3 regions of the Chryseobacterium sp. CCNWLW53 genome follow, and region 1 is predicted to be linked to each of the others. Evidence: riboswitches for the same ligand, from Rfam matches in the RefSeq annotation. Region 1 holds a riboswitch; each other region holds the start of a gene.
What was found. A riboswitch is a leader RNA that binds a small molecule or an ion and turns the genes downstream of it on or off. The one in region 1 is predicted to bind cobalamin.
Positions count from the first base shown of each region.

Region 1 (10,727 bases):
TCTGAGTGAGGTTGTGGTTTTGTGGGAAAGATCGGCAGATGATTTCAAAGAACAAAACATGGCAGAAAGGGTTGTGAAAATACGGACAGCCGTTGTTCTTTCTAAAGACGATGGGGCACTGAAGAAAATGGTTCCCACTATAAAATACGGCATCGGGTCTGCTTTAGGAAATGGAAAACAATACATGCCGTGGATTCATATTGACGATATTTGCTCTATTTATCTGACAACCCTGAAAAACTCTGATATGGATGGGGCTTACAACGCAGTTTCTCCTCAGCATACTACCAATGAGAATTTAACGGAAAAAATAGCTGAAGTCCTGAAAAAACCTTTATTTATGCCTAATGTACCTGCATTTGTTTTAAAACTAATGTTTGGAGAGCTGGCAGATGCTTTACTGGAAGGCTCACGGGCTTCTTCACAAAAAATACAGGATACAGGATTCCAATTTAAATTCCCTGATCTGAAGGGAGCTCTGGAAAATCTTCTGAAAGAGAAGTAATTTAGAAACAAAAAAAGTATTATATACATATCCTAGTGAAGTCACACTCAGACTTTCAAATTTTCCAGAACCTTATTAAGCAAAGCTGTTAATGTTTCTAATTCTGTTTTATCTAAGATAGCAGAAGCCTGATCGGCTACTGTTTTTCGGAAATCTTCAGAATTATTGATCAGAAACTTACCTTTTTCTGTTGCTGAAAGATTAAATATTCTTCTGTCGGAAATACTTTGTTTCTGTTCAACCAGCTCATTACTGATCAGGAATTTGATCTGTTTTGATATGGCTGCCTGGCTGACCTTAAATGCTACAGCAATCTGTTTTCCGGTAACCTGATCCTTCCGGTATATATATTCTATAATATTGTAATGCGTTGCAGTAACACCGCTGATGTTCCCCTTGTTCATATTAGCCAATATAAAACACTGAAGATCAGTAAACGTATTAAAAAATTGATTCTTTTCTATTTCCATAAAAATACTTAACTTAGTTAACTATTAACAAAGTTAATGAATTATTATGAAAGAAATCATCATCACTCACGCAAGACAGAATAATCTGAAAAATATTTCATTACGCATTCCAAAAAATAAAATAACGGTCTTCACAGGAGTTTCAGGATCCGGAAAATCATCGTTGGTATTTGAAACGATAGGTGCCGAAGCCCAACGCCAGATTAATGAGACCCAAAACAGTTTCATAAGAAACCGCTTACAGTATTTTGGAGTTCCGAATGTTGAAAAAATCGAAAACCTTAATGTCCCTTTTATCATCAATCAAAAAAGGCTGGGAGGAAATGCACGCTCAACAGTGGGAACAGCAACCGATATTTATGCCTCCCTCCGGCTACTTTTTTCCAGGATAGGTAAACCATTTGTGGGATATTCCAATGTGTTTTCTTTCAACAATCCTCAGGGGATGTGTCCTGAATGTGAAGGCCTAGGATATGTGCAGACCGTGAATACGGAAACTCTTTTTGACAGAAACAAATCACTGAATGAAGGCGCGATACGGTTTCCCACATTTCAGCCCGGAGGCTGGCGGCTGACACGTTATATTTATTCCGGGTATTTTGACAATGACAAAAAGCTTAAAGACTTCACAGAAAAAGAATGGGAAATGTTGTTGAATGCCAAAGAACATATTCCCAAAAATCCGACCAAAGAATGGGGAAAAACAGTCCGGTATAAAGGCGTAATTCCCAGAATTGAAAGTTCATTTCTGAAAAAGGATTCTAAAGAGAATATTACGCGAAAAGATACTTTAAAAAAAATCATAATTACTAAACCATGTCCGCTTTGCGAGGGGAAACGGCTCAATTCAAAAGTTCTGTCCTGTAAGATTGAAGATAAAAGCATTGCAGACTGTACCTCACTCTCCATTGATGAACTTCTCCTTTTTATTCAGAGCTTGTCATCTGAAATATATTCTTCTATAATTAATGAGTTGATAAAAAAGCTTCAGAACCTAATTGATATAGGTTTGCAGTATCTGACCCTGGACAGACAAACTGACACGCTATCAGGAGGGGAATCCCAACGGATAAAAATGGTAAAGCAGCTGGGAAACAGCCTTGTGGATCTGCTGTATATTTTTGATGAACCCAGTATCGGCCTCCATCCTAAAGATATTGACCATATTGTAGATATCATCAAAAAAATAAGGGATAAAGGCAATACCGTCTTAATTGTTGAACATGACCCGGATCTCATCAAAATAGCCGATCTTATTGTGGATATGGGACCTGATTCGGGGAAAAACGGCGGTGAAATTATGTATCAGGGAACTTTTAATCATTTAAAAAATGCAAAAGGTAAAACAGCCGATTATTTTAACAAAGCCCGTACTTATAATAACGTCCCTAGATCAGCAAAAGGCTATCTTGAAATTAAAAATGCTCATCTTCATAACTTAAAAAATGTGAGTGTAAAAATACCTACAGGCATCATGAATGTTGTAACCGGTGTGGCAGGATCAGGGAAAAGCACTTTGATCAATAAAGTTTTACCCTTATCCTATCCGGTAACCGTAGTAGATCAATCTGTTTTTACAGCCAGTATCCGTTCAAATCTGTTAACGTATCTCAATCTGTCAAATACTGTCAGAAAACTTTTCTCCAATGCCAATAATGTTTCTGAAAAGCTTTTCAGCCGCAACGGTGAAGGCGCCTGTTCCAATTGCAGGGGATTGGGCGTGGAAAAAATAGACCTTGCTTTTATGGATGATATTGAACAGCCCTGTGAAGTCTGTCACGGATCAGGGTATAAACCTGAAGTTTTACAATATCTATACAGGGGTAAAAATATCGCTGATATCATGAATATGACCGTTCTGGAAGCCCTGCAGTTTTTTCCCGGACCCGGATTTGAGCATGAACTCAGTCTAATGATTAAATTAGGACTGGATTATCTGACTCTGGGGCAGCGGCTGGACAGCTTCTCCGGAGGTGAAAGACAGCGTTTAAAACTGACCAAAGAGCTGAACCGTACAGATAAGATTATTGTTTTGGATGAGCCCAGCACAGGCCTTCATCCTATTGATAATGAAAAGCTGCTTTCTTTCTTTGATGAACTGATACATAATGGGAATACCTTAATCGTTATTGAACATAACCTGGACATCATCGCTCAGGCAGACTGGATTATTGATATCGGTCCTGGAGCCGGAAAACTGGGCGGCAGTATTGTATTTGAAGGAACCGTGAAAGACCTCTTATCAGCACAGCATTCTGCAACTTCCGTATATTTAAAGAAGCACCTTCGAGGTCAATAGAAGCTGAAATGGCTGCTTACTGTTTATTTTGCGATAAAGATTCTCTGATTTTAAGGGAAATTTAAGGGCTTGTTGAAAAAGAAATATTAATTTAGCATTTATATATAAGGCCTATCAGACCCACATCATTAAATATAATAGAGAAGATATTCCCATGCAGAATCCTAACATTACTATTCTTAAAACAGAAATTTTATCAGACAACTGGTATACACTTAATAAAGTCACTTACAACATTATAAAAAAGGACGGAACCACAGAAACCCATAGCAGAGAAGCTTACGACAGAGGAAACGGAGCGGTTATCCTCCTTTATAATAAGATTTCAGGTACTGTGATCTTAACCAGGCAGTTCAGGCTTCCTACTTTCATCAATGGAAATGCCACAGGAATGCTTATTGAAGCCTGCGCCGGCCTTTTGGACAATGATAACCCCGAAGACTGTATAAAAAGAGAAACGGAAGAGGAAACCGGTTATAAAATTTCTAAGGTGGAAAAAGTGTTCGAAGCCTATATGTCTCCTGGCTCCGTAACGGAAATCCTGTATTTCTTTATCGCTGAATATTCTTCTGAAATGAAGATCGCAAACGGTGGAGGACTCGAAGAAGAGGGAGAGCATATTGAAGTTTTAGAACTTCCTTTTAATGATGCCCTTACCATGATAGACAGCGGAGAAATCATGGATGCAAAAACCATCATGCTTCTGCAGCATTTACGCATCAAAAGTATTGTATAGAAATAACAAACGGTGTGAAACATGCTTCTAGCCGCCTATTGCTAAAACTATTTTAAAAGGATGACAATTAGGATCATCAGGATATTTGCTGCCGTAGCCATCTTTATTTTCAGTATTCTGATGCTGAAAACGATCTCCCAATATACAGGTTTTGATAAAAATGTGGGTTTTCTCATGTTTAAACAGAAAGTGGTCAGTAATCCCTATTGGATAACATTTTTTTACATTCACATTTTTTCAGTCACGCTTTGTTTATTGGCTGGACTCACTCAGTTTTCAAACCGGTTTTTAAGTGAAAACACAGCACTTCACAGATGGATAGGAAAGATTTATGTTTACAATATTCTGATCATCAATGTTCCGGCATGTTTTGTATTGGGATTATTTTCAAATGGTGGAATCATCGGGATTACAGGGTTTATGCTTCAGGATATTCTCTGGGCTTATTTTACGATTGCTGCCGTTCTCTTCATTAAAAAAGGGAATATTGCAGGGCACAAAAAATATATGATCCTAAGCTATGCAGTTACCACCACAGCTATCACTTTCAGGATTATAAAGAATCTGTTCTATCAGGAAAATCTGCATGATTATGAGCTGTTTTATGGACTGAATGTCTGGGTTTCCCTGATTCTCAATCTTGCAGCAGCTTATTTTATTATCAGAAGCCAAGCATTATCTCTCAAAACTTACGTTCATCGTCAAAATAATAAATGAGATAAACAGCAACAATGCATAGGACACAATGAAGATCAAACCATTCAAGACTATTCTGTGCTGAGATTTTGATGTCCAACGGTTAAAAAACCGCATCACCAGATAAGATAATCCAGCCAGGATCAGTAAAGTAAAAATAAAAAAAACAAAGCCCGAGTCCATAGATATTAATTTATGTCAAAACTATTATTTTAAAATTAAAAAACATAATAAAATCTCTAGATTAAACTCAGGTTCAGAATATTTCCGAATAAAGCTTATAACAAAATATATGAAAAAATTACTTTTTACACTTTCATTGGCTCTTTCTGCAGCAGTCTTCGGACAGAAAACAAGCAGTAAGAACAACAATCTGGTACTCTACCCTTACCAGACTTTCAACTGCGATAATAAAGGATATTTTGATCCTGGAAAATATAAAAAAGAGGAAATAGACGGGATTTATAAGCTCCTATATCAATTCAACAGTGGTTTGTTCGACAATCATGCGGTCTTTAAACTTTCGGATCTTGAAGATATCCGAAAAAATAAAAACATTTATCTGCAACAATTGGAAAAACAGTATCAGGAAAAGAAAAGCCAGCTGTATAACCTTAAAGTTATTAATCTTCCCGACTGGAAAAAGCTTCACCAGGAAACCATTCAGACTTTTGAAAATGAATATCAACTGAAAAAAGAAGAGCTTATCGCCTACTCTGATCCTGCATCACTTAAAAATAGCAAATATTACAATACCTGCAAACAATATATTGATGCTGTTTCTTCTCCGGACAAACAGAAAATGTACACCGTTTGGAAAAACTTTGTTGAAACCAAAAGCAAAGATAATGCTGATCCACAATCTGTAATAGATAGGTTCAAGGCTCAATTCAACGATCCGAAGAAAGATGATTATGCACTGATTCAATTAATTGGTTTCGGCTTCTACAACTGTGCCAACGGCAGTTTCAGACCAGATCCTAATGATGAGGGAGCGCTCTATGAAAAGTTTGATAAGATCTTTACCAAGCTGAAACAGGACTGTGATGAGCCATAATTTTATTTAAAGATTGAAAAATTTAATGATTTAAAAATCAGTCAGCATTCGTTTTCGGGTGCTTTTTTTTGTTTCCGTAAGAAATTTCTCTTATTGAGCCTGAAAAAAATGATTCGCTTTTATTTCAGACAGCTGTACTGATGTGGAAGGAATTCCAAATTTTAACAGCCTGTCAATAATATGTTCAAGGTGGGCACTGTCTTTTAACACACATTCAGCAATGAGACAGTATTCTCCTGTGATTCTTTTACAGCTGATGATCTCGGGGAAGTGTTTCAGGTGGTCAATAAATATTTTAAACTCATCATTTTTAAACTTCAGATGAATAATGACTCTCAGGCTATATCCGAGACGGCCATAATCAATATCTGCTGTAAAACTTTTGATAACACCGGTATCGGTAAGGTTCTGTACTCTCTCTTTTGTAGCAGACTGAGAAAGGGAGATGTTACGCCCTATTTCAGCATAACTTAACCTGGAATTTTCAGTCAGTAACCGTAAGATTTTATAATCAAAATCGTCTAAAACTATTTTCATTGTATTTTTAGATTAAATCAGTAGAAATAATCAAAATTATAAAATTTAACCATTAAATCCATTTTATAACTACATGAATTTGACAGAAATTTGACATAAAAAAATATGACAACAATTGAATTTTCAGACAATGGAAATACACCATTTGAAAAACTTATTGGCCATAACCCTGAAATACTATACCACTGGAACAGACTTGAAGAGACTTTCTTTAAAAATACAAGTTTAGACTCTGATTTACTGGAACAGATCCGAAGAACACTTGCATTTGGCAATGGCTGTGAATACTGCATGGTAAAAGGCGGAAGACCCGATTTCAGCCAGTCAGATCTTAAAATTTCCGTAACTGTAAGCTTCGCAGAGCTATTCTCTAAAGATCACCGTTCCATACTCAAGAGCCATTTCAGCATGTTGAGAGAATTCTTTTCCGAAAAAGAAATTTCGGAGCTCTGCACCTTTATCAGTTTTATCAGTGCTTCCCAAAAACTGGGGAAAATATTTAATCTGACTGAAGAATATCAACAAAATGCAGTAGTGAGAATGGAGCAGTTAATTTTATTTAAAGATTGAAAAATGTAATGATTTAAAAAATTATAATGGCAGTATCCTATGGGTGCTGCTTTTATTTTTAAATACTTACTCCGTGAATATTTTTAACCTCGGCCATCACAAAAGTGCTGTGTGCACTTCCTATAGAATCTAATGAACCCAGCGTATTGAACACAAAGTCCTGGTAATGTTTCATATCTCTTACCTGAACTTTCAGGAGAAAATCGAAATCTCCTGAAATATTATAGCATTCAGCAATTTCATCAATCTGTAAGATATCTTCAACAAACTGATTTCCTACAGAACGGTCATGGATTTTAAGTTTAATCTGGCAAAAAACAGTAAACCCGCGGTTCAGCTTTTCTGCTTCCAGTACAGCTGCATAATGCTTGATATATCCTTCCTGCTCAAGTCTTTTCATCCGTTCGAAAACAGGTGAAGGTGAAAGATTGACTTCTTTTGCAATCTCTTTTACAGTCAATTTAGCATTCTTTTGCAGGATTCTGAGCAATTGAAGATCCCTTTCGTCAAGTCTTTCCACAGAATAATATTCTTTTTGAGGTTTATGTTTTTCAAATTTACAGAATTTTTAACTTTAAAATAAGACCAAAACAAAATAATATTCCTAATTTTTACAAATTAACCAATCAATTCACTTTAATCAATACCTTTGACATAGATTTTGTTCTTTAACATACTTCATCAAACAGAATAGGTTTTACATAACGTAGATTAATAGGGAATCGTGTGAGAATCACGAGCTGTCGCGCAACTGTAAGTAACACGACAAAGGTTTTTATCCAAGTATATCCACTGCCAGAAGCGGGAAGGATGATAAAAACTGTTACAAGTCAGGAGACCTGCCTATTCTGAATTGACAATGCTTTCGCGGTCTGAAGCTTCAGCTCATATAGATGATACTTTGAACGTCCCTGCATTACCGGGAAATTACGTCCTCACTGTATCCATTTATATCCTAAAATTCTTTCCAAACAGCATTGCGGAGCATCTAAAAGAGCCTTTAAAATCCTAATTGTCTAATTAAAAGTTTAAAAACATGCAAACGCACATTCTTGGCAGCCCGCGTATTGGCCGCCACAGAGAACTCAAAAAAGCCTGCGAACAGTATTGGTCAGGCAAAACATCATTAAACGAATTACTGGAAACCGGGAAAACCATTAGCCGGCAGAACTGGAAAATGCAGCAGGAAGCAGGAATTGACCTTATTCCCTGCAATGACTTTTCTTATTATGATCAGGTTTTGGACATGACTCTAGCTGTGGGAGCAATTCCCGAACGCTATAAAGAAATTGCCTCAAGAGCATCCAATTCTGAGCTTGATCTATATTTTGGCATGGCAAGAGGCTACCAGAAAGACGGCCTCGACATTACCGCCATGGAAATGACAAAATGGTTTGATACCAATTACCATTATATCGTTCCTGAATTTCAGAAGAACCAGCAGTTCGGATTATTTTCCAAAAAGATCATCAGTGAATTCATCAGCGCAAAAGAAGCCGGAATAAATGCCAAGCCTGTGATCTTAGGCCCTCTTACCTATCTTCTTCTGGGAAAAGAGAAAGAAGACGGGTTTGATAAACTGGACCTCATAGAAAATCTGCTTCCGGTATATATCGAAATTTTAAAAGAACTGGAAAACCATGGTGCCACATGGATTCAGCTTGATGAACCTTTTTTAGGTCTGGATCTTACTGAAAAAGCAAGAGAAATCTACCCATCTGTTTATGCTGAAATCAGAAAACAGTTCCCGAATCTTACATTTATTCTTGCTACTTATTTTGAAGGTTTAAAAGACAACCTTTCATTAGCAGCTTCACTTCCTGTAGATGTCCTGCATATCGATCTGGTACGATGTCCTGAACAGCTGGATGAAGTTTTACGTACCATTCCTCAAACATTGAGTCTATCCTTAGGTATTGTAGATGGACGGAACATCTGGAAAAATAATTTTGAAAGATCTTTAGGCTTTATAGAAAAAGCGGTCAGCACCATTGGTTCAGACAGGGTTTTTATTGCCCCTTCATGTTCTCTGCTTCACTCTCCTTTTGATCTTGAATTGGAGACGAATGAAGAAACATTATCTCCTGAAATTAAGCAATGGATGGCTTTTGCCAAACAAAAAGTTGATGAAATTGTTACCTTGAAAAAGCTTGCTTCCGGAAAGGCAGATTACCAGGCTCTGCAACAGTATGCCGAAAATAAAAAAGCAATTGACACCCGTAAAATCTCAGCTTTGATCCACAATCAGGAAGTAAAAGACCGTACGGATGTAACAACTGAAGATGATGCAAAGAGAAACAGCCCGTTCAGCATAAGGAAAGAAGAGCAGCAAAAAGTTCTACAGCTTCCCTTATTTCCTACGACAACGATTGGCTCTTTTCCTCAAACTAAGGAAGTAAGGACATGGAGATCAAAATTTAAAAAAGGGGAACTGACCGCTGAACAATATGATGATCTTCTTAAAAAAGAGACAGAAAGAACCATCCGCTGGCAGGAAGAGATAGGTATTGATGTGCTGGTTCACGGAGAATTTGAGCGAAATGATATGGTAGAATATTTCGGGGAACAGCTTTCCGGATTTGCTTTTACTCAAAACGGATGGGTTCAAAGCTACGGCAGCCGATGCGTAAAACCTCCGGTGATTTATGGTGACGTTCACCGTCCGCATCCAATGACGGTTTACTGGTCCCAATATGCCCAATCTTTAACTCAAAAATGGGTAAAAGGAATGTTGACCGGCCCCGTAACGATTCTTCAATGGTCTTTTGTACGTGATGACCAGCCTCGTTCTCTTACCTGTAAACAGATTGCACTGGCAATCCGTGATGAGGTGAATGATCTGGAAAAAGCAGGGATCAGAATCATACAGATTGATGAACCGGCTATCAGAGAAGGGCTTCCGCTCAGGAGATCCGATTGGCAGCAATATCTTGAATGGGCTGTAGAAGCCTTCAGGATTTCATCTTCCGGTGTGGAGAATGCAACACAGATTCATACGCATATGTGCTATTCTGAATTTAATGATATCATCGAGAATATTGCCGATATGGATGCCGATGTGATTACGATAGAATGCTCCAGAAGCCAGATGGAACTGTTGAATGCTTTCGCAGATTTCAAATATCCGAATGAGATTGGTCCGGGGGTTTACGATATTCATTCACCCAGGGTTCCGTCAAAAGAAGAAATGGTTGAATTGCTGAAAAAAGCGCAAGCCGTTATTCCAGCACAGCAGCTTTGGGTAAACCCTGACTGTGGTTTGAAAACCCGCCATTGGGATGAAACAGAAAAGGCGTTGATTGCCATGGTGGAAGCTTCAAAAGAAGCAGCAGAAACTTTTGATAAAGAAGGAAATTTAGTTAAATAATAGGATTTGTGCAGGAGTTTTTAAGCTCCTGCTTTTTTTTGTTTTGCTCAAAAAAATTATAGCATCTTTATGACTACTTTTCCTTTTGCACGGCCACTTTCTACATATTTCACTGCTTCATTTGTATTTTCGAACGAAAAAACTTTGTCGATGACAGGTTTTATTTTTCCTGCTTCTATCAATTTTGTAATTTCTGCTAATTGCTTTCCATCAGCTTTCATGAAAAGAAAAGAATAATTAATATTTTGCTTATCCGCCTTTTTTCTGATTTTACGGCTCAACAATTTTGTCACCAATTTTATATACCAAGGCAGGTTAAGTTCATCTGCAAATGCAGGTGTTGGCGGACCGGAAATTGAAATAATTTTTCCTTTTGATTTCAGGATATTGAATGATTTTTCCAGGGTTTTGCTGTCCTGGCTATTCAGCACTGCATCATAATCCATCAGAATATCTTCAAAATTTTGTGTTTTATAATCGATTAGTACAT
Region 1 covers NZ_JBAOJR010000002.1:693,416-704,142, reverse strand. Annotated here, with positions in the region: gene V6R96_RS08190 (TIGR01777 family oxidoreductase) at 1-505, shown strand, start outside; gene V6R96_RS08185 (MarR family transcriptional regulator) at 553-909, opposite strand; gene V6R96_RS08180 (excinuclease ABC subunit UvrA) at 1,022-3,274, shown strand; gene nudK (GDP-mannose pyrophosphatase NudK) at 3,429-4,010, shown strand; gene V6R96_RS08170 (DUF2306 domain-containing protein) at 4,071-4,727, shown strand; gene V6R96_RS08165 (hypothetical protein) at 4,999-5,763, shown strand; gene V6R96_RS08160 (Lrp/AsnC family transcriptional regulator) at 5,854-6,300, opposite strand; gene V6R96_RS08155 (carboxymuconolactone decarboxylase family protein) at 6,406-6,870, shown strand; gene V6R96_RS08150 (Lrp/AsnC family transcriptional regulator) at 6,929-7,390, opposite strand; cobalamin riboswitch at 7,546-7,732, shown strand; gene metE (5-methyltetrahydropteroyltriglutamate--homocysteine S-methyltransferase) at 7,907-10,237, shown strand; gene V6R96_RS08140 (NADP-dependent oxidoreductase) at 10,294-10,727, opposite strand, start outside.

Region 2 (10,727 bases), on a different contig from region 1:
AAAGAAAACGGATCCTGTTTTCAAAGCTTCCGCCATATTCATCTGTCCTGATATTGGAAAGCGGTGATAAAAACTGGTGGATAAGGTATCCGTGTGCACCGTGAATTTCTATCATATCAAAACCGGCTTTTACAGCTCTTTTTGCTGCTTCTTTAAAATTCTGTACCTGTTCCTTAATCTCGTCAGCAGTCAGAACATGCGGAATCCTTTCAGTAGGATGATAAGGAATAGGACTAGGTGCAACGGTTTCCCAACCTTCTTCAACAGGAATCTGCAGGTTATTCCATGTGGAACCTTTTCTTCCGGCGTGGGCAAGCTGGATCCCTATTTTACTTTCTGAACGGGAATGGACAAAATCAACAATTTTCTTAAGTTCTTCTGCCTGTTTATCATTCCAGATACCCATACAGTGGTTGGTAATTCTTCCACGAGGCTCTACTCCGGTGGCTTCAACCATGATAAGTCCGGTTCCGCCCTGAGATCTGCTTCCGTAGTGTACAAAATGGAAATCATTAGCCAATCCATTTTCGCATGAATACATACACATGGGAGACATTACCCATCTATTTTTCAATTCTATATTTCTAAATTTTACTGGTGTGTATAACATTTTACTTTTTGATTTTCAATTTAATGATGAATAAAAAAAACATTGTCGAAGTGATGAAAAAGAAGTAAATTTGGCCCCCTTTTTAGTCTTACTAATATATGAAAAAAGACATACAGATCAGTTACGAGCATTTTAAAAACAGCAGTGAACTGAACGATATAGAAAAAACCTTATTTGAAAGAGCAATACAAGCCCGTGAAAATGCTTATGCGCCCTATTCGAATTTCCTTGTAGGATGTGCTGTCTTACTGGAAAACGGTGAAATTTATTCCGGTAACAACCAGGAGAATGCAGCCTATCCATCGGGGTTATGTGCAGAAAGAACGACTCTTTTCTGGGTGGCAGCCAATTTTCCGGATGTCAAGGTGAAAAAGATCTTTGTCGTTGGGGGGCCTAAGGAATTTCATGAGAAAAATCCTCCGATTCCACCTTGTGGAGCCTGCAGGCAAAGCCTGATAGAATATGAAACGAAACAGAACGAAAACATCATCCTTTATTTTTCAAGCATGAATGATGAAGTGGTAAAGGTTCATTCTATTAAGGATTTGCTGCCTTTCTATTTTGATTCATCGTTTTTGTAAAGGTGAAATTTTGCGAATAGTGAATTTTGGTTGATGTGAATAGTGAGTTTTGCTTCGCAAGTGAATGGTGAATTAAAGTTTTAAGAATCAAAAACCAAGAACCAAGAATCAAGATTTCAAATACCATACTTTTGTCAATGGTCAATTTTATTTTACAAGTGAATTGTTAATTTAAGGATTATTTTCAATTTTGTAGTGTCATGTTCATTAATAATCATTTATACTTTTTAAAAATTTCCCTGCGAAGCAAAATTCACTATTCACCATTCACTATTCACAATTGACCACTCACAATTGACTTTTTGTCTTTTTTGCGCAATAATTTTAAAAAGTTATCTTTGCAAAAATTTTGGTTTCCAGCATTTTGGAAATAATAGGGAATTGGGTGTAACTCCCAGACTGTCCCCGCAACTGTAAATCGCAATAAGATTTCTGTAAAAAACCACTGTTCAGACGGGAAGGTGCAGAAAGCGAAAGTCAGGAGACCTGCCAAAATTATAACTAAAAACGTATTACTTTCGGAGGAAAAGTAAAATAGTATGGATATAAAAAGGTCTTTATTACTACTTTGTTCGTCTTACGGCAGCTTTCTCTTCGGACAGGAGAAGGCGGTTGACACCATTTATATTTTCGACAGCCAGATGAGCAAGGTAAAGCTTTTCCATCCGGTACGTACGATCACTCCAAAAGATCTCGAGAAAAACTCAGCCAATCTTTCTGAACTTTTACGCTTTCAGTCTTCTATTTATGTGAAAGAAAATGGCCGTGGGGCGGTTTCTTCTCCTTCATTCAGGGGAACAACAGCTCAGCAGACTGCTTTTGTGTGGAACGGAATCAACATAAATTCCAGCTTTTTGGGGCAGGGAGATGTGAATAATATTCCACTTTTCGGATATGATCAGATTGATATAAAAGCGGGTGGCGGAAGTGTTGTTTATGGCAGCGGAGCTATTGGAGGAAGTATTCATTTAAATAATATTTTGGATTTCAACAGGGGCTTCAAAGGTTCTGTTTATTCGGAGGCGGGCTCTTTTGATACTTATAATAATTTTCTGCAGGCTTCATTCAGCAATGATAAATTAAGCGTTAAGGTTTCCGGGAGCTATTTAACGAGTCAGAATGATTATAAAGTTCCTGAATTTGTTGTAGGAAGTACGGGATTTTATAATGTTAACGGCAGATATTACAATACTTCAGTTAACATCGGAGCTTCTTATAAAATTGCTAATCACCAGACTATTTCATGGCAGAACCAGATGTTCGATGCATCACAGCATTATCCTGTTTTTGAACAAATCGGAAACAGAACAAAATATAACGCGCAGACTTTAAGAAGCCTGATCGCATGGGATATCAATAAAAGTAATCTTTCAAACAGCTTAAAAGCAGCTTATACGGAAGATAATTTCCAGTATTTTTCGGATCTTAACCAGCCTAAAGCAAGCGGTGCAGAAGGAAAGAATTATATTTTCAAAAATGATTTCAACTATTTCATCACTCCAAAGATCAACATCAATGCTATCGGGGAATTTCAGGTGAATAAAGGGGAAGGTTATCAATCCGGAATTGGAGTCATCAGCAGAAATGTAGGTTCCCTATCCGGCTTAATCAGGTATTTTACCACGAAGGAGCTTCGTTTTGAAGCCGGGATCAAGAAGGATTTTGTGGAAGATATCTCTTCTCCGCTTCTGTATTCTTTTTCGGGAAAATGGGATGCTTTACAATGGTATCATATGGGAGCTAGTTTTTCAAGAAACTTCAGATATCCTTCTTTTAATGATCTTTACTGGCAGCCGGGAGGAAATCTGAATTTGCTTCCTGAAACATCCACGAATATTGACATGAGCCATGAGTTCAGCTTAGGAGATTTTAAAATTACATTGAGTCCTTATTATATGGACATCAAAAACCTCATCAACTGGCTTCCTACACCTTATGGATACTGGGCACCTGTGAATACGTATAAAGTTGAATCTTACGGATTGGAATCACAGGTTAAATGGAACAAAAAATTCGGGAAACATGCTCTGAAGCTGGATGCAGGGTACACATATTCGAAATCTGTCAACAAGAATACTGAAATGCAGATGATGTATGTTCCGATCCATAAAGCTGTCGGAAATATTGAGTATGGCTATTCATTCCTTAAGCTATACGCACAGGGACTTTTCAACGGTCTTACCTATACGACTACGGATGAGCAAAGGTCTACAGCTATTGATCCTTATTTTATTTTAAATACAGGAATTTCGGCCTCACTTTTCAAGAAATACACTTTGGGATTTAAAGTGAACAATGTTACCAATACGGTTTATCAGACGGTATCTTTGTATCCGATGCCGAAAAGGAATTACAGTATGTATGCAACTATTAATTTTTAAACTTAAAAATATTATGAAACTGAACAAACTTCTACCTCTTCTTTTTGCTTTTACACTCCTTTTAGGCATCGTGTCTTGTAGCAGTGATAATAATGATGAGCAGGAAATATTCTATGGCAATGGCTTTCTAATTGCTAATGAAGGTACTTTCGGAAAACCTGAAGGTGACGTAACGTTTGTAAGTGCAGACCTAAACCTTAAACAGGATAATGTTTTTACCCTTAATAACGGAGGAGCAAAACTAGGTGATGTTTTACAAATGGTTGCTTTCAATGGTGAAAATGCTTATCTGTTATTGAATAATTCTAATAAGATCCAAATCGCAAACCGTTACAATTTTAAGGCGAATGGCGAGATTACCGCTGAACTTAATTCTCCGCGATATATGGCTTTTGCCAACAACAATATTTATGTAACAAACGATAAATATTTAGGTGCCAAGTATGTAAGCATCTATAAAGTTTCAGACCGTTCTTTCATCAAAAAAATCACTTTCACAGATGCTGCTGAAAGAATTGTAGAAGCCGGAAACAATATCTTTGTCCAGAATGCTTCATTTGGCTTTGGAAATAAGATCTCTTACATCAATACTTCTACCAACAATGTTCAGTCTACGATTACGTTACCGGCAGGAAATATCAACAAGATCATTTCAAGTAATCAGAATGTATATGCTATTGCTGCGGGAACAGCAGATTCTTATATCTACGAGATCTCAAGCACAGGAAGCATTACAAAAACAACTACTTTAACAGGTATTGCTAACGCTACGAATCTTGAAATTGCCAATGGTAAGTTTTATTTCACTTCTGGGAAAAACGTTTACAAGATGGATATGAGCGCTACAACAGCACCTACATCGCCGCTGTTTACTGTAGCAAATAGTGTTGATGCGTATTCTGCTTTATACGGATTCAGCGTGATCAATGACAAAATTTTCACTTCGGATTCCAATGGATTTACCCAGGCCAGCAAAATTGTAGTTTACAATACTTCAGGAGCTATCATCAGATCATTTACAACGGGTATAGGCTCAAATTCAGTCTATGCAAACTAAGATATTAATACTTCGGTATTATTTATAAATTTTATTTTTTTTCATCATTTGTGTTTTTTTTCAGGCCGCTTCTCCGAAGCGGCCTGATTTTGTTTTTACTGATAAAAAGGCTTCGGCGGGACAAAGTCCCGCCGAAGCCTTTTTTATATTTAAGTTTAATTACACTTCAATCCCAGCTTCTCAGCTTCTGCAATCACAAACTTTTCAGCTTCTTCCTTATCATTGGGAATCTCACCTTCCAAAATGGCTTCTTTTACTTTTTCTTTAAGGATTCCAATCTCTTTTCCGGGTTTAAGACCAAACATCTGCATAATCTCTTCTCCTGTGATTGGCGGCTGGAAATTGCGCACCTGATCTTTCTCCTCCACTTCTTTGATCTTCACTGCTACATACTCAAAATTCTTCTTGAATCTGTCCTGCTTTTTGGAGTTTTTGGTGGTAATATCTGCTTTACACAAGGTAAACAGATCTTCCAGGTCTTCGCCGGCATCAAATAAAAGTCTTCTCAATGCAGAGTCTGAAGCATCATCGGTGATCAGGGCAATTGGGCGGGATGAAAGCTTTACCATTTTCTGAACATATTTCATATCGCTTCCCAACGGCTGTTTTAGTCGGTGGAAAAGAGTCTTCACCATTTTTGAGCCTAAAAACTCGTGACCATGGAAAGTCCATCCTGTTCCTTCAACAAATTTTTTGGTTGGCGCTTTACCTACATCATGCAGCAAAGCGGACCAGCGTAACCAAAGATTATCTGTATTTTGAGAAATATTGTCCACCACTTCTAAGGTATGGTAGAAATTGTCTTTATGGGTCTGCCCTTCTACTTCTTCTACTCCTTTCAGCTCAATCAATTCGGGAATGATCAGCTTTAAAAGGCCTGTTTCTTCCATTAATCCCAATCCTACAGAAGGTTTTTTGGACATCATAATTTTATTGAATTCAACCATGATCCTTTCCATAGAAACGATCTTGATTCTTTCTGCTTCCTGTTTTATAGCGTTCAGCGATTTTTCTTCAATGACAAAATTTAACGTTGAAGCAAAACGAACGGCTCTCATCATCCTCAATGGATCATCAGAATAGGTTTGTGCCGGTTCCAAAGGAGTTCTCAAAATTCCTTTTTCCAGATCTTCAACACCATTGAAAGGGTCTATCAGTTCTCCGAAATTAGTTTTATTTAAAGAAATCGCCATGGCATTGATGGTAAAATCTCTTCTTTTCTGATCATCTTCAAGTGTCCCGCCTTCTACTTCAGGTTTTCGGCTATTCTCGGTATAACTTTCTTTTCTGGCTCCAACAAATTCAAGCTCAAGATCTTTGTATTTGATCATGGCTGTTCCGTACGTTTTGAAGACAGAAACTTTTAATTTAGGATCAATATCATTCGCAACAGTCTGGGCAAGCTCAATACCGCTTTGCTCCGTCACAAAATCTATATCTGTAGATGCAGTCCTCTTCATCAGGAGGTCACGGACATAACCACCGACAATGTATACGGATTGATTATTCTTTTCCGCAGCATCGGCAATGATCTTAAATAGTTTTAAATTTTTATTTTGGGTAAGATTAATTTTCATCGTTAATAAATAGATCGTCTTTTTTCTGTCAATGTATCTTTTCCATTAATCATAATGGGCATACATTCTATTAATTTTTCCTCCACCGTCAAAAAACATGACTTCCACAGCATGTTTGTCCATAATAGATTTGTAGAACAATGCCACCGAATTGACGCCTGCTGTTGATCTTATTAATTCAAAATGCAAATCGGGAAATTTGTCCAGTGCTTTTCTCCAGTATTTACGGACCGCTTCTTTTCCCCTCAATGTATTCTCTTTTCCTCCTGTAGCCAAGGCAATAATTGGTGTTGTCACCTCTATATCTTCGGCATAATGAGACAGTATATTTTCAAGATCATGAGAATTCCAGGCACGGATCCATTCTTCAGCAAAATTTTGGTGGTTCATGGCACTTCTTTTATCAGTTGAAGAATGCAAAGATAGAAATTAAAAAAAAGAAATCCTGCCGATATACATGGACAAGATTTTAAAATGAAGGAATTATTATAGAATTTTTACTCACGAAGAACCTTAATTCTGTTATCACTCCATATTTTTATCACGGAAGAACCCGAATATTTTGAAACTTTTTCTCTGTCTTCCTCTACCGCGTAATCTACCAGCTTAATTATTTCCGGAGAAATATCGGAAAACTTCAAAGGACTTTTATCCCCACTGAAATTGGCGGAAGTGGAAACCAAAGGTCTGTTTAGCTTGGTGATCAGTTTTTTACAGAAATCAGTTTTTACCAGCCTTATTCCTATGCTTCCGTCTTCAGCAAGGAGTTCTTTCGGAAGCCCGCGTGGATTTTCATAAACAATGGTGACCGGTTTTTCGCTTAGGTCAATAATTTCCCAAGCCATTTCCGGAACATCCACAAGATCCTGAAGTCTCTTTTCAGATTCCACCAGAATGATCATGGATTTGTTTTTTTCCCTTTTTTTGATGTCAAAAATCTTATTGACAGCTTCTATATTGGTGGCGTCGCAACCTATTCCCCAAATGGTATCTGTAGGGTAAAGAATCGTTCCGCCGGATTTTAATATTTCGATAATGTTTTCCATAATTTAAAAGGGTACTAAACCCGTGGATAAAGGTAAAAAAACGGGAAGGTCCGGCCAAAAAATATGGGATAAATGTTTTTGTTTAGATGAATGTTTTAAATTGGGCTAAAACCTGAATAATAGGTCTTCTTTTGTTGAATGGGCTAAAGCCCATTTCTATTGAATATATTGGTCTCTTAAAAGTAATGTACAAGCTTTTGACAAAATATGTATACAAAAATTCAATAGGGACGGGCTTTAGCCCGTTTAAAATAAGGTTCCATAACATTTGGCTTTAGCCAAAACCTATAAGAAATTATCCCTTTCAAGAAATTCCTGATATTCTTCTCTAAAACTTTTTCTCTGATGATGTTTCTCCTGATTCTTAATATATTCTCTCACAGTCTCAACCTTTGACTCCGAAACAGAAACGGCAAAATATTCATCCTGCCATGAAAATTTTTCCCGAGTAAGTTGATTTTTATTAATCCAAAAAGAAGATTCTCCCTTTAGCAATTGTACTATTTTTTCCATATTCTGACCTGATCCTAGTGAAATCAGACAATGGCAATGATCTGAATAGCCGTTAACCATATCTAAATAAATTCCTTTTTGAGAAGCATTTTCCTTGATATGTTTCCAGACTTTAACCCTCAAATCAAATGTATCCAGATGTGGAACTCTGTTTTTTGTGGAAAAACAAGATGAATATAAATTTTAATAAATGACATTTGTGTTGTTTTAACCAAAAATAATATTTTTTAATCTATATTTTGGCTAAAGTCATATTTGACTGATTATCCAAAAAAAACAGGCTAAAGCCCGTTCCTATTGAATTTAAATATCATTCACGAATTATCATGGATCATAGATCTTATCTCTTTGTTCCTGATTGTTCATTCTACAAATCCCAAACCCTATTTCAAGCCTGGCAAATACCTCTCTTTAATAATATTTAAATGATGATAATTGTGTCCCACGATCAGTTTCCCGATTGTTTCCACAGCCAGTTTATTTCCATTAGCTATGCCTGTATTATTTAAAATACCGGATTCAAGGGTTTCAATGAGGATTTGTGAAGACTTTCTTACAAGTTTGTATTCTTCCAGCAGGGATTCCAATGATCTGTTATTGGCAAAAGAGGCCGCAGCATATTCTTCTTCATCAAAGCCGGGCAATTGGGCTTTTTCTCCTCTGGCAAAAGCCAGAATTCTGTACTGAAATATTCTTTCGGCATCAGACAGGTGGAGTAAAAGTTCTTTCAGGGTCCATTTTCCGTCTGCATAGGCAAAAAGAGACTGTCCTTCTGTAAGGGCTGCATATATTTCTACTGTTTTTTCTCCTGATAATTTTAATTCTCCGATCCAGTCCTCTGAAGGAATCTGGTCCAGATATCTTTGTACGTATTTTTGAAAATCAGACATGCTTTTTCGAGTTATAAGTTATTAATGATAAGTGATAAATTATAATTGATGAATGATATGTAAAGTGAAATTCACAATTGACTATTGATCATTCACAATTTACTTTTGTTCCATTCCCCTGTTCGTCCATTCATAAAAATTCACAGAGTCATAGAGTTCAAATCCGCAGGCGGGATACAACTGGTTTCCCACATCGTTGTTTTTTCCTGTTTCCAGGAGAACTCCGCAGGCATTGGATGATCTGCACAACCCTTTGGCTTCTTCGATCAGCTCTTTGGAATAGCCTTTGCCTCTATGGTTTTCATTAACATAAAGGTCATTCAACAGCCAGTATCGCTGCATTCTTGTGGATGAAAATATTGGATACAGCTGAACAAATCCTGTTAGTTTTCCGTCTTCTTCTGCCACAAAAATTTCGGAATCTTTGTTTTCTATTCTATCTCTGAGAAAATGTTCCGCTGCAGGAATATCAGATTCTTTGTGATAAAAGACTCTGTATTGGTCAAATAATTCTGCCAATTGATTCACATCTTCAAAGGTTGCCTTTCTGGTGTTTTTCATATAATTATAAATGATGATCGTAGCTCAATACCCTTTTCATCTTCCACTGCTTATCTTCCAGAATCCACAAAATAGTAAATTTCGCCCTACTCCCCTGATTCCATTTGCCATTGGAAAATTCGAAAAATTCATGTTCTCCTTCTTCTATGAAAGCGTACAGAACATTATTGTTGTATAAAGGATAGACTTTCATACTATTAGGCACGAGATCACGCTTTACTTTGTTTCGGTTACCACAGATATTGTTTTTAATAGAAGCGGTAAAAGCAGGCTCACCGGAAGTAATTCCTCCTTTATCGTGATAAAATTCCAGATCCTTACTGACTATAGATTTATAATGAGAAAGATCACATTTATTAAATCCGACATCAAATACCAGACTGTCCAGCTTTTTAGCTGTCTTATACAATTCGTCGGTAGTTTTTACCTGTGAGTATACCATCTGACTGACAAAACTTAAGATCAAAAAAAACTGAATCTTTCTCATTATATTTTATTTTAAAGTGTTAAGAGAAAGCTTTCTCAAGATCTGCAATCAGATCTTCTGCATCTTCGATACCCACACTCAAACGAACTAAGTCGTCTGTAATACCTAATTCTTCACGTTTATCGGCAGGAATGGAAGCGTGCGTCATCAATGCAGGGTGATTCGCTAAAGACTCTACCCCTCCTAAAGATTCAGCCAGAGTAAACACTCTTACTTTCTCAAGGAATTTTACAGCATCTTCTTTTTTCCCGGATTTGAACGTAAAAGAAACCATTCCTCCTGATTCTTTCATTTGGGATTTGGCAAGCTCATATTGAGGATGAGATTCCAGTCCCGGATAAATTACTTTATCTACTGCAGGATGCGTTTCAAGGTACTTCGCTACAGCAAGTCCGTTGTCTGAATGACGTTGCATTCTTAATGCTAATGTTTTGATTCCTCTTAAAACAAGGTAAGAATCGTGAGGTCCTAAAATACCACCGCTCGCAAACTGAATAAAGTGAAGCTTCTCTCCCAGTTCAGCATCTTTTGCGATCAGTGCTCCGGCGATAACATCTGAATGTCCGCCTAAATATTTTGTAGCCGAGTGCATAACGATATCTGCTCCCAGATCAATAGGTCTCTGAATATATGGTGTTGCAAAAGTATTGTCCACAGCAACCAGGATATCTTTTCCTTTTGCCATTTCCACTACCGCTTTGATGTCTACCAGCTTCATCAAAGGATTGGTAGGGGTTTCTACCCAGATCAGTTTTGTTTTGTCCGTGATTACATCAGCAATCTTCGAAACATCATCAAAGTTCACGAAAGTAAATTTAAGCTGATATTTTTCGAAAAGTCTTGTAAACATTCTGTAAGTACCTCCGTAAAGGTCATCTACCGCTACTACCTCATCACCCGGATTCAGTAGTTTCAAAACACAGTCGATGGCAGCCAATCCTGAACCGAAAGCAAGTCCTCTTGCCCCGTTCTCAATGCTTGCCAGAGAGTCTTCCAAAGCCTGTCTTGTAGGGTTGGCAGCTCT
Region 2 covers NZ_JBAOJR010000003.1:724,326-735,052, reverse strand. Annotated here, with positions in the region: gene namA (NADPH dehydrogenase NamA) at 1-610, opposite strand, end outside; gene V6R96_RS12490 (cytidine deaminase) at 709-1,191, shown strand; cobalamin riboswitch at 1,525-1,700, shown strand; gene V6R96_RS12485 (TonB-dependent receptor domain-containing protein) at 1,731-3,572, shown strand; gene V6R96_RS12480 (hypothetical protein) at 3,586-4,629, shown strand; gene V6R96_RS12475 (HD domain-containing protein) at 4,785-6,206, opposite strand; gene V6R96_RS12470 (nuclear transport factor 2 family protein) at 6,252-6,596, opposite strand; gene V6R96_RS12465 (L-threonylcarbamoyladenylate synthase) at 6,704-7,252, opposite strand; gene V6R96_RS12460 (transposase) at 7,538-7,888, opposite strand; gene V6R96_RS12455 (DinB family protein) at 8,149-8,655, opposite strand; gene V6R96_RS12450 (GNAT family N-acetyltransferase) at 8,755-9,216, opposite strand; gene V6R96_RS12445 (DUF4440 domain-containing protein) at 9,221-9,703, opposite strand; gene V6R96_RS12440 (cystathionine gamma-synthase) at 9,723-10,727, opposite strand, start outside.
Region 2: another riboswitch for cobalamin. It lies ahead of V6R96_RS12485 (TonB-dependent receptor domain-containing protein); the one in region 1 lies ahead of metE (5-methyltetrahydropteroyltriglutamate--homocysteine S-methyltransferase).

Region 3 (10,727 bases), on a different contig from region 1:
GATAAAAACAACAGACAAAAAATATACGGGATAGATCCTGTTGACTCTTTTCTTATAAAACCTCTGCACACCGTCAAAAGTCAGGTGCTGAAATTTTCCCGAATAAGATACCGCCAGCAGAAAAGCACTCAGTACAAAAAAGATATCTACCGCTACATATCCCTTCCCATTCACGGACTGGATCCAAAAATTTCTAAAGTAACTGAAATGGAAAAATGTTACCCATAGCGCAACAATACCTCTAAACCCTGTTAATGATTTTATTTCATTTTTCATATGCTAAACAATGCAGTCTGTGGGAAATCAATTCATTATTTTCTTTAAACTAAAAATAATATTGTCGGGAAAATCCTCATCTTCTCTGTTCTCTTCCAAAACAAAATTATGCTTCAAAAGAAGACCTTTCGAGTTTTCATTAAGCTTGTGGGTAATCGCTAAGATTTCCTGTAGATGTAATTTATTAAATCCATAATCTAAAACAGCTGATAAGGCTTCAGACATAATTCCTTTTCTGTGATAGTCCGGTAATAATTCATAGCCGACTTCAGCCGTTTTTCTGTCTTCAGAAAAATTCCACAGGCAGATGGTTCCGATAAGATTCGGCTGATTTTTATAGGTAATTCCCAGATAAAGGGTTTGCCCGCTCTGAGTTCGTTCTTTAATCGTTAAAATAAATTGCAGAGCATCATAGTTCGTTTTCGGAGAATTCCTTTTCACAAACTGATTAATAGTTTCGTTGCTTCTAATCTTCAGGATATCTTCTACGTGGCTTTCGTTAATTTCCTTTAATATTAGCCGGTCTGTTTCAATCATTAATTTGGTAAATATCTCAAATATACATAATAATCACATTTTCTCACTAAATTTGCAATGTGTATATAAATAAAGAAGATTTAAACGAATTAGAGTTTCCGCAATTGCTCGCGGAAATCTCTCCATTTGCGTATTCTCCGAAAACGAGAGAAAAAATTCTTCAACTTCGTCCCATGGAAATTGACGAGGCGGAACTTTCACTGAAAAAAACGTCGGAGTACCTTTCGAGTTTTGAGAGTTCAAATGCAATTCCGTTCGATGAATATGAAGATATCGAAAGTGAGCTGAAATTAATGCTGATCGAGAATTACCGTCTGGAAAACAGTGCTTTCATTAAAATAAAAACCTTAACTGAACAGATAGGAAAACTTCAGAAGTTTTTCCCGACCATGCCCGACACCTTTCCTAACCTGATAGGAGATGTTTCTGAGCTGGAATTCAAAAAAGAGATTATTGATAAGATAGATAAGGTCTTTAACCGTTTTGGGGAAGTAAAAAGTGATGCTTCTCCTGTGCTAAAGGAACTCAGAGCTGAAATTCAACAGGCTAAAAAAGCCATTCAGGAGAATTTCAACCGTGCGCTGTTCAATTACGGACAAAGCGACTTTCTGGATGATATCCGCGAAACTATTATTGAAGATCAAAGGGTTTTAGCAGTAAAATCCGGGTTTAAGAAAAGGGTGGCAGGAAGAGTTTTAGGAATTTCAAAAACAGGTTCTATCACATATATTCAGCCGGACAGCGTTGTAAAACATTACTTTAAGCTGCGCGAAAGTGAAGAGGAAGAGAAGAAAGAGATCGATAAGATCCTCAGAAAACTGACTGCGGAACTGGCAGAATTCCAACCCCAGCTTTGGAGATACCAGATTTATATTTTTGATCTTGACCTTACAAGAGCAAAAGCAAAATTTGCTGAGCTTGTTAACGGAATCCTCCCGAAGATCAACCGTCACAGGACGTTAAAGCTGAAAGACGCATACCATCCGCTGTTATGGCTGAGAAATAAAGTAGAGAACAAAACTATTTTCCCACAAAGCCTGTCATTGACAGACCATAACAGAATTATCTGTATTTCCGGACCGAATGCAGGAGGAAAATCCATCACACTGAAAACCGTTGGGTTGCTTCAGCTGATGATCCAGAGTGGAATTCTGGTACCGGTACATCCGAGGTCTGAAATGTTCTTCTTCGAAAAGATCATGACCGATATCGGAGATAACCAATCGATCGAGAATCATCTGTCTACTTATTCGTCAAGGCTTAAAAAAATGGCAGGGATCATTCGTGAAGCTGATGCCAATACGCTTTTGCTTATTGATGAATTTGGAACCGGATCTGATCCTGAACTTGGCGGTGCCCTTGCAGAAAGCTTCATGGAGTATTTCTATGATAAAAAAAGTTTCGCCATCATTACCACACACTATACGAATATCAAGCTGGTGATAGAACAGCTTCCAAATGCTGAAAATGCAGCAATGCTTTTTGATGAGGAAACCCTTGAGCCGATGTATAAGCTGGAAGTGGGACAGGCAGGAAGCTCGTTTACCTTTGAAGTAGCAGAAAAGAACAGGATCCCAAGGTTTATTATTCATGCTGCCAAAAAGAAAGTAGAACATGATATTGTCAATCTTGATAAAACGATTGTAAAGCTTCAGCAGGAAAAATTTGAAGTTGAAAAACTGAAAACCGATCTTGCGGAAAGAAAGGAATCTGTGGAAGACAAACGCGACAACCTTCAGAAGCTGAACGAGCAGTTGCAGCAAAAGCTTTTCAACTTTCAAAAACTATATGAAGAAGAACACCGAAAGCTTCAGTTTGGAAATAAGATTGAAACGTTTATCGACAGCTATGTAAAAGGAAAATCCAGAAAAGATGTTGTCAAGGATTTTGTGAAATTGTTGGAACAGGAAAAATTCAGAAAAATAGGTGCTGATAAAGATGAATCGAAACGTCTTCAGGTGGTGAAAAGAAAGATCACGCAACAGCTTAAAAAGGAAGATGTAATTGAAAAGATTGCTGAAACCAATGAAAAGCTGGAAGAAAAACGTAAAACCGACCGTGCCGTCTGGATGAAAGAAGGACAGCGTGTCCGTATTCCGGGAAGTACCAGCGTAGGAACTATTGAGAAAATTTCCAAAAATAAAGTGATCGTCAACTACGGAACTTTCAAAACAACAATTAATGCAGATGAGCTGGAAAGAATCTGATGATTTAGGATTTATAGCTTAAAACTTATAAAAAAATAGCGCTGAAAAATCAGCGCTATTTTATCTTTATTTATTTCCTGATAAATTTCAACCGGGCTGTATTTTCTTTACTTTTAAGCTGAATAAAGTAAATTCCTTTAGCGAGATAACGAATATCTACTGTATTCTCAAAGGTTCTGCCCTCTCCCACTTTCTGCCCTGAGACTGAGAAAATTTCATACTCAGCTTGTGAGGAAAGTCCTGAAATATATAAAACGTCTGAAGCAGGATTCGGATAGATACTTATTTCTTTGGATTTCCCAGTTTCATCTACAGCAAGATTCATGTTCACAAAAGTTACTCCATAGTCTTCCACTTCTCCATACGCAAATATTTCGCATGGACCAGCAGGCTGTGTTTGGCTGATGATTACCCTCATTGCTGTTCCGCACTGGGTTATACCGGCAAAAGAAGGAACATTAAATATAAAAGCTTTAGGATTTGTAGAATCTACAATAGTAGAAACGATCATTTCCGAAGCTTCAAAAATGGCGTTCGCATTAAAATCTATCCACGCTTTTACATAAGATGTCCCCGGTACTGCTGCCCAACTGGGTGTTACCGATAAAACATTATTTACACTACCCACCCCAAGCTGTATGCGGCGGGGTAAGTCCATACGAAAATCCGTATGGTTTGACATCGATGAAGCACTTACCATTGCCGGAAGTCCCCCGGAAGGAGTTATCGTAACGTTCGATAAATACAATGCTCCCAAATTAGTAGAAGTGGATCTGCAGTAATTAAGATGGGTATAGAAGGTTAACGGAAAGGATATATCTCCGGACGCATTATCAATCACCTGAACCATATGTCCCAGACAGGGTGTGAGATTATCCAGATCAGCAGAAGTGGCCCCGGCAGGAATATTCATCGAGAGCCATACCGCAGATGTTGAGGCCCTCCATTTCACGGTATAGCCTGTAGCTCCGGGTATAGGATCCCAGGTGATATGTGCAGAAGTAAAACTAATATTGGAAGCTGCTAAATTCATCGGAACAGTAAAGGCAGATTCTGCGCACATATTGTCTATTCTACTGGCTGCCTGAAATTGTACTGCACCTGAAAAAAGCAGAAGCATAAAAAGTAGCTTTTTGATCATATTTATTTGTTTATGGATTTTCGTTTGAAAAATAATTTAAATTATTTACATATTATTAAATTTTAATTAATAAATACTCCATCTGAAACGTTTTACACAAAAAAAATTATTATTTTTTGATCAGATAATAACTTTTTTAGAACATATTGATCATTTTAATCAAATACTGTTATATTTTACGGATCAAAAAAACATTTAATTTATATATTTGAGGGATCAAAAATTTTCATCAAATGATTTCCATAAACAAAGCATTGTACCTCTCCGCTTTCAGCCTTTTTTCTTTGGCATTTGTTAAGGGACAGAATAAGGTTCCTTTTGGTGTTGTAAAAGCTGAAGAAGGCTACGCCAACGTGCGCGTCCATAAGGATGACTACAGAAAAATCGTAGACAAGATCCGGATGCGTAAAGGGGATGTATTTGTTTATGTAAAACCTGCACCCGGAGAAACGGAATGGGTATGGATTAAATATCCTGAAAAGCAGGATGAGGAAAAACCTTTTGTAAGATATGAGAATCTTGAGAAGGAAGGAATGGTAAATAAAGGGCGTATTGCCTTTATCGACCAGCTTCCTCAGTTTACACCTTCTAAATCCAAGAACGGGAAATCACTAATCTTCACAGACAACAGCAATCCAAAAATACCGACTTCACAAAGAACCAAGGTGGTTATTGACGTTTATCCGTCCAATGCCGGTTACAGAAAGCAGGAAAAAGATACGGATGGAAAGATCCTTACTATAGATAAAGTAAAACCATGGGGAATTAAAGACGGGCTTCCGGAAGGGATGACAGAGATTAAGTCCATCAGAGTACAACAGCCGGGAAGAGGTTCTGTTTTTGTAAGGGAAGCTATTAAAAATATGTTCCAGCCTACCATGGATTTCAATAATGTCGGAGTAACGGCTCTTGACAATGATCACATCTATCTTTATATGATCAATGGCTCTGGTGAAAACAGATATGTCACACTTTGGACCATCAAGGAAGGAAAGGTAATGAGCCAGATTATTTACAATAGTCCGGAATAATTGTCGTTTTTCACAGTAATATTCTTATTTTTGCCCTGAAAAAGTTTAACGCTAATTCATCACAGAAATTGGTTCTGCTTAACGCAGATTAAAAGGGAACCGTGTGAAAATCACGGACTGTCGCGCAACTGTAAGTAACTGAAGTCTTTATCAAGGATCCACTGTGCAGGGCACGGGAAGGAGATAAAAGATGTTACAAGTCAGGAGACCTGCCTATTTCTTTAAACAAGAAACTTTCGCGATTTGAAGTTTATTGATCTGATGGACTGCTTCAGGGATTCTCCATGATTCCTGTCACTGTTCTGTTATTTTGATATTATTTCATTTCGCATTAATTAATAATGAAATATGACTACAGAAGAAAGAATTGCAGCATCCGAGACCAGAATTTTTAAAGCGGTTTTTCCCAACACTACCAATCATTATGACACTCTTTTCGGAGGTACTGCCATGCAGCTGATGGATGAAGTAGCTTTTATCACTGCAACCCGTTTTGCAAGAAAAAGAGTGGTAACTGTAAGCAGCGATAAGATCGATTTTAAAAAGCCTATCCCTGCAGGAACCATTGTAGAGCTGATCGGAAAAGTTGACTATGTCGGAAAAACTAGCATGAAAGTGAATGTAGAAATCTATACGGAGCAAATGTACTCGTATGAAAGAGAAAGAGCCATTGTGGGTGATTTCACTTTTGTAGCGATTGATGAGTTTAAAAAACCGATAAGAATAATGTAAAGAATAAGTTTCGGGCGGCCTTTGGCCGCCCGAAACCCTTTATAAGGTAAAAAAAAATTGTATTTGTAAAATTGTATTATTCTGATAAGTGAAACGCTCTTGTTTATCTTAAAAAAACAGCAGTTTTAATTTTAATTTTTTTTGCGATAAATCTACCGAACAACCTTGTCAGTATCCAAGCTTCTGATCAGTAATGTCTCAAAGGCCTCTCCCATCTCATCCGATGCCCTCCTAATAGCATTTTCCAGCATGTTTCTGATCTGCTTTTCAGTCACACCGGCTTCCGTCCAGCTTCTTCCTGAAGTGTGTGAATTTAAGATAAACGGCATGATACGGTCAATGGCGCAGGCAAAAATAGCGTCCGGCGTTTTTTCTTCCTCAAATTCAAGCCATAATTCAAAGAACTCGGTACGCAAAGGTTCATCAAGGATTCCAAAGATTTTCTGCGCTGAAATCTTTTCCCTTTCGAATTTTCCTACCATCGCCCGTTCATCAAAAAGGAAAGTATCTCCTGCTTCTATTTCCACTAAATCATGAATGGAAAGCATTCTTATGACCCTTAAAAGATCAATATCTGCACGGTTTTTAGCATACGGATAAAGGATCTGCGCCAAAATAATGATCTGCCATGAGTGTTCGGCCGTATTTTCCCTTCTGGAATCATCGGCATTGTAATTTCTTCTCTGTACGTTTTTCAGGGCATCAACTGCCAGGATAAAATCGATCTCCTTTTGTATTTTCATTTCTTTTTTATTATTTGGATGATTTTCTAACGATCCATTTATTATTAATCTTTTCTCTAACAGTCACTTTCGTTTTTTCATCACTGAAATCACTGATTTTTTCGTAAACCAGATCCAATCCTTTGTTGGGAATCACCTGATATTCGTAGGTGTAATGTAGAGATGCGCCGGATCTGGCATAAGTGGTCAATCGTTTTCGTTTGGAATCTACATCAAACATTCCCTGATAGGCGCTGGCAATTTCAGTAAGTTCTTTACTCAGAACAAATTTTTTCTTTGTGGAATTAAATACATACACATCAAAAGAAGCACTGCCATAGTTTCCGCCACTGCCGTTTCTTATGGCTACATCTTCCGTCCCGTCAAAATTGAAATCTCCAAAAACCACAGGATCATCATGGACCATTCCGTGGGTTAGTGTTGTTACACTGGTGCTTGACGGTTTCGCCTCTTTTTCAAAATACATGACAAAATCTCCGGAAGCAAGAGTCTGTAGCTTCTCTCCGCTTTTACTGAACAATATGATAGCAGCGTTATTTCTACAGGCATCAGCCTGACATTCTTCAACAGTAACCTCTGCGTTATATTTCCTGGATGCATCTTCGATGGCAAAACGATATTGCCCGAAACAAAGAGGTCCAAGCAGTATCAATGCTGACAGCGACCTGTATAATGTGGTTGTATTGATCATGGGTGATTTTTATGCATTAGTTTTTCAACAAATTCTATGCAAAAATAGGGGTTTTGGCTGAAAGCTATTTTATATAAAAGATTAGTTGTATTTTTAATGGAAATATCTGTAATATGTCTCCAGAATTCAATTATCCAACGGAAATTAAAGGAACAAGAAAGCTGTATTCTTTATTTAAAGGAATAAAAAATCCGTTAGAGGTTATTACCGGAAACCACAAAATTGCAGGAGATAACTACTATATCAAAACCAATTTCACCAATAAGAACTTTATTTTTTCTCAGGATAAAGAATTCACAGAATATATTTTAAAGCAAAATCATAAAAACTATTACAAATCTGAGATCCAATCCATTACTTTAGGAAAGTACCTGGGAAACGGTTTGCTCACGAATAACGGAAAAGACTGGCTGAAACAGAGAAGGCTGATCCAACCTGGTTTCAGCAAAACGAAAATCACCAACCTGGTTTCAATTATGGGAGAGGAAATTGATAAAGCTTTTCATTCATTCCAGCCTGGGCAGGATATAGATCTTTATGATTTCTTTCATAAGCTCGCTTTTAATATTGTCGCAAAAACTCTTTTCAGCTCTGATATTGGTGAAACCCAGGTGAAAGAACTGGGTAAAATCATTACAGAAGTTCAGGAAGTTTTCGCCAAAGAGGTTCGCCTGCCTTTTTATTCTAAAATTTTAAAAGTTTTGGGCATTATAGACAAAACTATTGAAAAAAGCGAAAGGTCAAAAGCTATTATTCAAGGAGTTTTGGATAAACGGAAAAGTTCAGGAGAAGAGAAAGATGATTTGCTGAACATGCTTATCCAAACACGATATGAAGATACGCAACTTCCGATGTCTGATGAGCAATTGGTCGATGAAATGCTTATCCTTTTCATCGCCGGTCACGAAACAACCGCTAATGCGTTAAGCTTTATCTTTTTTGAAATCAGTCAGAATCCTGAAGCTGAGGAAAAATTAAAAAAAGAGATTGCAGACGAGGGGGAAATGGTTTTTACGTCTGAAAGCTTAATGAAAAAATCTTTTACTTCAAATATCATCAAAGAAGCTATGCGGCTGCATTCTCCAGCCTGGGCTATTGATCGTCAGGCTTTGGAAAATGATCATTTTAAAGAATATTCCTGGCCGAAAGATACTTTAATCATACTATATATCACCGGTCTTCACAGAAATCCTAAATATTGGACAGACCCGAACTCTTTCATTCCGGAGCGTTTTGATGATGAAAATGCCAAAAATTTCGCTTACTACCCTTTTGGTTCCGGGCCCAGGCTTTGTATTGGTGAACACTTTGCCATTATGGAAATGGCTCTTATCATCCGTAAATTCTACAAAAAATTCAGTTTTATATCCTATCAGAAAGCATTGAAGAAAAAAGCTCTTGTTACTTTAAGACCTACCAGCTTAAAAGGAAAAATTAGTAAAATTTGATCTGATTTTCTTTAAAATTCTCATATCTAAAAATCATCAATAAAATAATTTATTTGATTTTCAACTAGTTACATAATTTATTTATATTTTTTCACTACTTTGTATTGCATATTACCATTTTAATTACATATCTTTGTAATGTAAAATCGGAATAGGTTCATCTAGCTAGGAACATTATTCTGAAACTATAACTAATTAACAAAACTTATTAAAGATGAATACTGAAAATACCAAAGCGCAAATGCGCAAAGGAATTCTGGAATTCTGTATTTTAAGTCTCATCAACCATCGTGAAATGTATGTTTCCGACCTTATCGATGAACTTAAAAAAGGAAAACTGGATGTAGTGGAAGGAACCCTCTATCCTCTCCTTACAAGACTGAAAAATGGCGAGTTCCTTTCCTACAGATGGGAAGAATCTACAGGAGGACCACCAAGAAAATACTACCAGATTACAGAAAAAGGCAAGCTTTTCTTGGACGAACTTCAAAATACCTGGGCAGAGCTGACAACATCAGTAAACCAAATTACTCAAAAAATTTAAAAAACAAAGCTATGAACAAGACACTCTCAATAGGACTCGCAGGTTTTTCTTTCACTATAGAAGAACACGCATATATAAAGCTCAGCGATTACCTGAATGCACTGAGAAGCTCACTGGATGCTTCAGAAGAGGAGGAGGTAATGCATGATATAGAAATAAGAATGGTAGAAATCTTCAGAGATTCTTTAGGAAAACGTGAAGTTGTAAATGATTCTGATGTAGAAAAAGTAATTGCTCAGATCGGAACTCCGGAAAAAATTGAAGAGCAGGAAGAGGCTTATTTTTCTGAGAAAAATACTAAAAAAACAACTCAGTCAGGAACGGAATATACAGACAAAAAACAGCTGTTCCGTGATCCTGAAAGACAAAAGATCGCTGGGGTATGTGCTGGACTTGCTCACTATGTAGGAATGGACATTACAGCAATGAGAGCTATCTGGCTGGGGATTTTTGTACTGGGGATCTTCACAGCAGCTATCTCCTCTTCGCTGATTGGACTTCTGTATGTAATTCTCTGGATCGTACTTCCAAAAGCAGAAACAGCAGCAGATTTCCTGAAAATGAAGGGAAAGCCTATGAACTTCGACAATCTTAAGAATGAGTCTAATAAATTGGTTCAGTTTGCCAATGAATCTACTCAGAGAGTCGGGGAAATGTACAACGAATCCAAACCTTACATTGACAATGCAGGCAGCGGTATCTGGAATATTCTGAAATACTTTGTAGGAGCAATCTTTGTATTGATGGCTATTGGAAGCATCATCGGTATATTTGTGATCTTTGGATTATTTGGTATGGATGCAGATTTCCCAGGAGCTAATGAGATGAGATTCTATATGGATGACAACGGTCTGGATAAAGTATTGGTCGCTATCATGATCATCGGATGTTTAATTCCTACTATCCTTTTCAGTTTGTTAAGCATCAAAATATTCTCACCGAAGACTAAACTTAGAAATATCGGATGGGTAATCGGAGGACTGTTTCTTTTACTGATAGGTCTTGGAACTTATTTCGGAGTAAGCATGGCTAAGAAAAACCTGATCTATAAAGGAAGTAAGGAAGATACCGAGAATATTGCCATCAATACTACATCGGATACCCTTTATGTAGATTTGAAACAGGTGAATATTCCTCAGAACTTCACAGCCTATGACGATGATATTTATTCTGATAAAAAAACAGTTTACAAAGAAGATTATGTATATGTAGAAGTAACAAGAAAGCCTGAGGTAAAAACACCTTACCTGATCATCAAAAAAGAAGGAAATGGCTATAATGTTCCGGTTCAGATTAATGTTCCTGTAGAAATAGTGGGTAACAAGGTAATGCTTCCTAACTACATCAAATATCCGTATGAGCACAGATTCAGACATT
Region 3 covers NZ_JBAOJR010000003.1:836,480-847,206, reverse strand. Annotated here, with positions in the region: gene V6R96_RS13025 (acyltransferase) at 1-276, opposite strand, end outside; gene V6R96_RS13020 (GNAT family N-acetyltransferase) at 304-813, opposite strand; gene V6R96_RS13015 (endonuclease MutS2) at 873-3,020, shown strand; gene V6R96_RS13010 (GEVED domain-containing protein) at 3,091-4,161, opposite strand; gene V6R96_RS13005 (hypothetical protein) at 4,395-5,192, shown strand; cobalamin riboswitch at 5,245-5,424, shown strand; gene V6R96_RS13000 (acyl-CoA thioesterase) at 5,541-5,924, shown strand; gene V6R96_RS12995 (HD domain-containing protein) at 6,077-6,667, opposite strand; gene V6R96_RS12990 (FG-GAP repeat protein) at 6,678-7,358, opposite strand; gene V6R96_RS12985 (cytochrome P450) at 7,472-8,806, shown strand; gene V6R96_RS12980 (PadR family transcriptional regulator) at 9,021-9,350, shown strand; gene V6R96_RS12975 (PspC domain-containing protein) at 9,362-10,727, shown strand, end outside.
Region 3: another riboswitch for cobalamin. It lies ahead of V6R96_RS13000 (acyl-CoA thioesterase); the one in region 1 lies ahead of metE (5-methyltetrahydropteroyltriglutamate--homocysteine S-methyltransferase).